2 regions of the Dactylosporangium sp. NPDC000555 genome follow, and region 2 is predicted to be linked to the other one. Evidence: riboswitches for the same ligand, from Rfam matches in the RefSeq annotation. Region 2 holds a riboswitch; the other holds the start of a gene.
What was found. A riboswitch is a leader RNA that binds a small molecule or an ion and turns the genes downstream of it on or off. The one in region 2 is predicted to bind thiamine pyrophosphate.

Region 1 (3,396 bases), on a different contig from region 2:
CAGGAAGCGCTGTTTCTGCTCGTCGGTGCCGACCAGCTTGAGCGGCTGCGGCACGCCGATGGACTGGTGCGCCGACAGCAGCGCGCCGACGGACGGGTTGACCGAGCCGGTGAGCATGAGCGCGCGGCAGTAGTCGAGATTGGTCAGGCCGAGCCCGCCGTACTTCTCGTCGATCTTCATCCCGAAGGCGCCCAGCTCGCCGAGCGAGCGCAGGACCTCGTCCGGGATGCGCGCGTCGCGCTCGATCTGCTGGCCGTCGACCTCGGCGGACAGGTACGCGGCGAGCTTCGCGTGGAACTCGGCGCCGCGGGCCTCGGCGGCCGGGTCGAGCTCCGGCAGCGGGTCGATGAGATCGAGGCGCAACCGGCCGAGGAAGAGCTCCTTGCCGAAGCTGGGCTTCCTCCACTCGGTCTCGCGGGTCTCCTCGATGACCTTGCGCGCTTCCCGCTCCGCGCGCACCGACGTGGAAACCATGGCCACCCCCAGCTAGACGTCCTAGGTGTAGGTGTTGAGCAACCTACGGCCAGGTTATTACCCACGGGTAGCGTTCGCCATGCCTCAGGCGAGGCAGCGGGCGAGGATCGCCGCGGCGACCTCAGATGGCGCCTGATCGGGGATCCAGTGACTGATCCCCGCAAGCGGGACGAACCGGTAGTCCGCGTCCACGTACTCGGCGCAGGTGCGGGCGGCCGTGGCGCCGATGGCCCGGTCGCCGTCGCTCCACACGTACGTGGTGGGCACCCGCGCCGGGCCCAGCCCGACGAGGTCGAGCGGGCTCATCGCGCGGTACCAGTTCAGCGCCCCGGTCAGCGCGCCGGGCTCCAGCATGGGCCGCACGTAGGCGTCGACGCCGGCCGCGTCCAGCCCGGACCCGTCGAAGATCCGCCGCAGCCGCCGCGCGTCGTCCTCCAGCAGCAGTTCCTCCGCCCGGCCCACCTCGCGAAACACCTTGATGTAGGCGGAGCGCTCGCGCTGGTCGGGGTCGGTGGCGTAGGCGTGGGCGCTGGCGTGCGGGTGCGGCACCGAGACCGCGGTCAGCGTGCGGACCCGCTCCGCATGGCGGATCGCCAGATGCCAGGCGCAGATCGCGCCCCAGTCGTGGCCGACGAGGTGTACCGAGGGCAGGCCCAGCTCGTCGAGGACGGCCACGGCGTCCAGGGCACACTCGGCGATCCGGTAGGCCTCGGCCCCCTCGGGACGGGCGCCGGGTGACACGCCCCGCTGGTCGAGGGCATATGTGCGCAGGCCGGCGGCGTGCAGCGCCGGGGTGACGGCCGCCCACTCGCCGCTGTGCTGGGGGAAGCCATGCAGCAGCAGCACCGGGTCCCCGTCCGCCGGCCCACCGTCCACCACGTCGAACGTCAGCGAGCGCGCCGTGATTTTCATGACCAGAGACTAGGGGTCAACAACGTTCACTGTTACCGTCGGGAAACAACTTCACATCCGGCAGGGGAGCGCACAGCGCTGAGAGTGCGGCCGCCACGCGGCGCCGCAGACCCTCGAACCTGATCTGGGTAATGCCAGCGCAGGGAGCTCGGTCACCTCACGCAAGCCGCCACGTCCGTCCGTTCATCGGGTGGTCGTGGCGTCGCGTCTCCTTCTGGTTCACCCCCGAACTAGGAGGTACTACATGCAGACCCGTTGGCGCACCGTCGACATCGTCGTCGCGTCGATCATCGCCGTGGCCTTCGCGGCGGTCTTCTACGCGTGGAACAACGTGTGGACCGCGCTGGAGAGCAGCTTCGCGCTGCCGTGGCGCGCCGTGATCTACGGCGTGTGGCTGGTCCCTGCGGTGCTCGGCCCGCTGGTCATCCGCAAGCCCGGCGCCGGGCTCTACACCGAGATCGTCGCCGCGACCGTCTCGGCGCTGTTCGGCTCGGCCTGGGGCCTCACGGTGGTGGTGTCCGGCCTGGTGCAGGGCATCGGCGGCGAGTTCGGCTTCGCGGCTACCGGCTACCGCGGGTACCGGCTGGGCAACGCCCTGGTCGCGGGCGGCCTGGCCGGCCTCGGCGCGGCGGTGTTCGACCTGAGCGTCTACTACGGCGACGCCTTCACCGCCGGGCAGAAGTGGACCTACGCCGCGATCGTCGTGGTCAGCGGCGCGGTGATCGCCGGCGCCGGGAGCTGGGCCCTGCAGCGCGCCCTGTCGAAGACCGGCGTGCTGGACCGTTTCCCCTCCGGCCGCGAGCGGGTCGCGGTCTGAGCACCGTCGAGTTCCGCGGGTTCGGGTGGCGGCACGCCGGCCGCAAGGCCTGGGCGGTCCGCCACCTCGACCTGCGCATCGAGCACGGCGAGCGGGTGCTGCTGCAGGGCGCCTCGGGTGCGGGCAAGTCCACCGTGCTCGCCGCGATGGCCGGCCTGCTCGCCGAGGACTCCGGCGAGCAGGAGGGCGAGATCCTCGTCGACGGCCGCCCCGCCCAGCAGCGGCGCGGCGAGACCGGCATCGTGTTCCAGGACCCGCAGACCCAGCTGGTCATGAGCCGGGCCGGCGACGACGTCGCGTTCGGCCTGGAGAACCGGGGCGTGCCGCGCGCGGAGATCTGGCCCCGGGTCGACGCGGCCCTGGCGGCGGTGGGCTTCCCGTACGGCCGCGACCGCGGCACCGCCGCCCTGTCCGGCGGCGAGCAGCAGCGGCTGGCCATCGCCGGGGTCATCGCGCTGCGCCCCGGGTTGCTGCTGCTCGACGAGCCGACCGCCAACCTCGACCCGGAGGGCGCGCAGCTGGTGCGCACCGCCATCGCCAAGGCGCTGCAGGACCTCGACGCGACGATGGTGCTCGTCGAGCACCGGGTCGACGAGGCGCTGCCGCTGGTCGACCGGACGATCGTCATCGGCGAGGACCCCGGCGCGGTGTGGACGCCGGCCGCGCCCGGGTCGTTGCCGATGCCGGCCCGCAAGGCCCCGGGGCCGCCCGGCGAGGCGCTGCTCACCGCCGAGGCGCTGGGGCTGGCGCACACCGACAAGACGATCGACGAGGTCGTACTGCGGGGAGAGGCCCTCGCCGTCGAGGGCCCCAACGGCGCCGGCAAGACCACCCTCGCGCTGCTGCTCGGCGGGCTGACCCGGCCCACCCGCGGCCGGGTCGTGGCCGCGCCGTCGCTCGCCGGCCCGGACGCCGGACGGCCGCCGCACCGTTGGCGGGCGGCCCGGCTGGCCGGGCGGATCGGCTCGGTGTTCCAGAACCCGGAGCACCAGTTCGTGACCGATACCGTGCGGGCCGAGCTCGCGCTGGGCGGCGCGTCCCCGGCCACCGTCGACGAGCTGCTGTCCCGCCTCTACCTGGACCGGCTGGCGCTGGCCAACCCGTTCACCCTCTCCGGCGGCGAGCAGCGCCGGCTCAGCGTGGCGACCGCGCTGGCGGCGGCGCCGCGGGTGCTGGTGCTCGACGAGCCGACG
Region 2 (3,396 bases):
GCGTCCTCGTCGAGCACCCAGTCGCGCCAGGCGGACGAGCCGTAGCTCATCATGCCGAGACAGATTTCGGAGACCTGCAGGCCGGTCCGGCCGAGTCGTAGCTGCTTCATATTTGAGAAGCTATCGCGGTGCACAGCCTCGGACGACTCCATCTTGTCACCGACACCCGGCCCGGTCGCAACACCTTGGACGTGGTGGCCGCGGCGCTGCGGGCGGGCTTCGACGTCATACAGGTGCGGCCCGAGGACGCCGTCACCGATCGGGAGGCCTACGAGCTGACCGTGCGCGTGCTGGCCATGTGCCGCGAGCTCGGCCGCACCTGCCTGGTCAACGACCGGCTGCACATCGCGCTCGCCGCAGGCGCCGACGGCGGGCACATCGGCGCCGACGACCTGCCCGTGGCCGCGGCCCGGCGGATACTCGGGCCCGCCGCCATCCTCGGCGCGACCGCCCGCGACCCGCGCACGGCCCGGCGCGCGGTCGCCGACGGGGCCTCCTACCTCGGGGTCGGGCCGGCGTTCGCGACCGCGACGAAGTCCGGGCTGCCGGCGGCGATCGGCCCGGCCGGGATACGCGCGGTCGCCGAGGCGGTCGAGGTGCCCGTCGTCGCGATCGGCGGGGTCACCGCGACGCGGGCCGCCGAGCTGTTCGCGGCGGGCGCGCACGCGGTCGCCGTGGTGGGTGCGGTCAGCGGCGCGGCGGACCCGTACGCCGCCGCCGCGGAGTTCGTCGCATGACCATCGGCATCATCGGGGGCGGGGTCATCGGGCTCGCCATCGCCTTCGAGCTGCTCGAGCGGGGCGAGCGCGACATCACCGTCTACGACCCCGACCCCACGCGCGGCGCCGGGCTGGTCGCGGCCGGCATGCTCGCCCCCGCCGCCGAGGCGGTCTTCGGCGAGGAGGCCCTGCAGGCGCTGATGCTCGAGTCGATGCGCCGCTGGCCCGGCTTCGCCGCCCGGCTGCGGGAGCGCACCGGGCGGCCGATCGGCTACCGCACGGAGGGCACGCTGCTGGTCGCGCTCACCGCCGACGACCAGGCCGAGATCGACCGGCTCGTCGGCTACTACCGGCGCGCCGGGACGCCGATCGAGCCGCTCACCGGCCGCCAGCTGCGCGAGCGGGAGCCGCTGCTGTCCCCGCGGGTGCGCGGCGGCGCGTTCGCCCCCGGCGACCATCAGGCCGACCCGCGGCTGCTGTTGGGCGCCCTGCGGGGCCTGCCGCTGCGGTTCGTATCGCAGCAGGTCGATGAGCTTTCCACGCTGCGGGACGATGTGATCATCGTCGCCAACGGCGTCGGGTCGGCGTCGCTGACCGGCCTGCCCGTGCGCCCGGTGAAGGGCCAGCTGCTGCGGCTGCGCGGCGCGGAGCCCCTGGTCCGGCACGTGATCCGCGGCGTGGCGGCGGGCCGGCACGTGTATCTCGTGCCGCGCGCCGACGGCGAACTGGTCGTCGGCGCGACCGAGGAGGAGCGCGGCGCGGACACCACGGTCACCGCCGGCGGCGTGCTCGACCTGCTCCGCCCCGCCGCCGACCTGCTGCCCGGCGTGGCCGAGTTGGCCCTGGCCGAGACCCTGGCCGGACTGCGCCCCGGCACGCCGGACAACGCCCCGGTCCTCGGCCCGCTCCCCGGCGGCCCGCCGGGCGCGCGGACCCTGGTGGGCACCGGGCACTACCGCCACGGCGTGCTCCTGTCCCCGGTCACCGCAGCGGCGCTCGCCGACCTGGTCGTCGACGGCTGTACCACCGTTGATGTCGACGCGTTCGGGGCGGCGCGCTTTACCTGAGCCCGGCGGCGGCGTTATGGTCGAGGCGTTACCCCACGGGAGTCCGGTGCGACCGGGCTGAGAGGGGGGCTGTGGAGCCCCCGACCGTCGAACCTGATCCGGATCATGCCGGCGCAGGGAGGCAGGAGTGAGCGTTATGCATCTTGTGGTCAATGCCGTCGCATCGACCGTCGACGACGACACCACCGTCGCCGACGTCGTGCGTTCGCTCGCCGGAGACGATCCGCGCGGGATCGCCGTCGCCCTCAACGGTGACGTGGTGCCGAGGTCGTGCTGGGCGGACACCCGCCCCGCCGACGGCGACCACGTCGAGGTGCTGACGGCGGTGCAGGGTGGCTGACGACCTCGACGTCCTGGTCATCGACGGCATCGAGCTGCCCTCGCGGCTGATCCTCGGCACCGGAGGAGCCACCAGCCACGCCGCGCTGGAGGCCGCGATCCGCGCCAGCGGCACCGCCCTGGTCACCGTCGCCCTGCGAAGGCTCGACCCGGCCGCGCCGTCGCTACTCGGTGTCATCGAGCGCTGCGGCGTGCGGGTCCTGCCCAACACCGCCGGGTGCTACACGGCGACCGAGGCGGTGAAGCTCGCCCACCTGGCGCGGGAGGCGTTCGGCACCGCGTGGGTCAAACTCGAGGTCATCGGCGACGAGGACACCCTGTTGCCGGACGGGGTCGAGCTGGTCGCCGCGGCCGCGCAGCTGGTCGGTGACGGGTTCGTCGTCCTGCCGTACACCTCGGACGACCCGATCCTGGCCCAGCGCCTGGCCGACGCCGGGTGCGCCGCGGTCATGCCCCTCGGCGCGCCGATCGGCTCCGGGATGGGCGTCCGCAACCCGCACAACATCGCGCTGATCCGGCAGAAGGTCACCGTCCCGGTCATCCTCGACGCCGGCATCGGCACCGCCTCCGACGCCGCGCTGGCCATGGAGCTCGGCTGCGACGGCGTGCTGCTCGCCTCCGCGGTCACCCGGGCCGAGCACCCGGCGCGCATGGCCGAGGCGATGCGCCTGGCGGTGCGGGCCGGACGGCTGGCGCACCTCGCCGGCCGGATCCCCCGCCGCCTGCACGCGACCGCGTCCAGCCCGACCGGAGGTATGCCGTGGTAGCGCCCGTGGAGGCCCCGGTGGAGCCCGGCCTCATCGTCTTCACCGACCGGCAGCAGGCCGGGCGCCCGCTGCCGGAGCTGATCGCGATGGCGATCGACGGCGGAGTGCGGATGGTGGTCCTGCGCGAGCACGACCTCCCGCGGCGGCGGCGCCTCAAGCTCGCCGCCGACCTGCGTGCCGCGCTCGACCCGGTCGGTGGACGGCTGCTGCTGGAGGAGGACCCGGCCCTGCGCAAGTGCCACGACCTCGACTCGCTCTGCGCCGCCGCCGCGGACGAAACCGCCGCCTACGCCACGCTCTCGCCGATCTTCCCGACCCGCTCCAAGCCCGGGTACGGCCCGCCGCTGGGCCTGGCCGCCCTCGCGCGCATGGCTCTCGCCGTGCCGATCCCGGTGTACGCGTTGGGCGGCGTGGACAACCCCGCGCGGGTGCGCGACTGCCTCGACGAGGGCGCGGCGGGCGTCGCGGTGATGGGCGCGGTCATGCGCGCCGAGGACCCGGCCC

Region 1: another riboswitch for thiamine pyrophosphate. It lies ahead of ABT297_RS05690 (ECF transporter S component); the one in region 2 lies ahead of thiS (sulfur carrier protein ThiS).

The regions. Positions count from the first base shown of each region.
Region 1 covers NZ_JBEPDB010000005.1:53,467-56,862, forward strand. The annotation lists gene ABT297_RS05680 (acyl-CoA dehydrogenase family protein) at 1-474, opposite strand, end outside; gene ABT297_RS05685 (alpha/beta fold hydrolase) at 559-1,386, opposite strand; TPP riboswitch at 1,439-1,549, shown strand; gene ABT297_RS05690 (ECF transporter S component) at 1,631-2,203, shown strand; gene ABT297_RS05695 (ABC transporter ATP-binding protein) at 2,200-3,396, shown strand, end outside.
Region 2 covers NZ_JBEPDB010000012.1:14,349-17,744, forward strand. The annotation lists gene ABT297_RS10405 (aldo/keto reductase) at 1-110, opposite strand, end outside; gene thiE (thiamine phosphate synthase) at 129-737, shown strand; gene thiO (glycine oxidase ThiO) at 734-1,786, shown strand; TPP riboswitch at 1,812-1,923, shown strand; gene thiS (sulfur carrier protein ThiS) at 1,923-2,126, shown strand; gene ABT297_RS10425 (thiazole synthase) at 2,119-2,892, shown strand; gene ABT297_RS10430 (thiamine phosphate synthase) at 2,886-3,396, shown strand, end outside.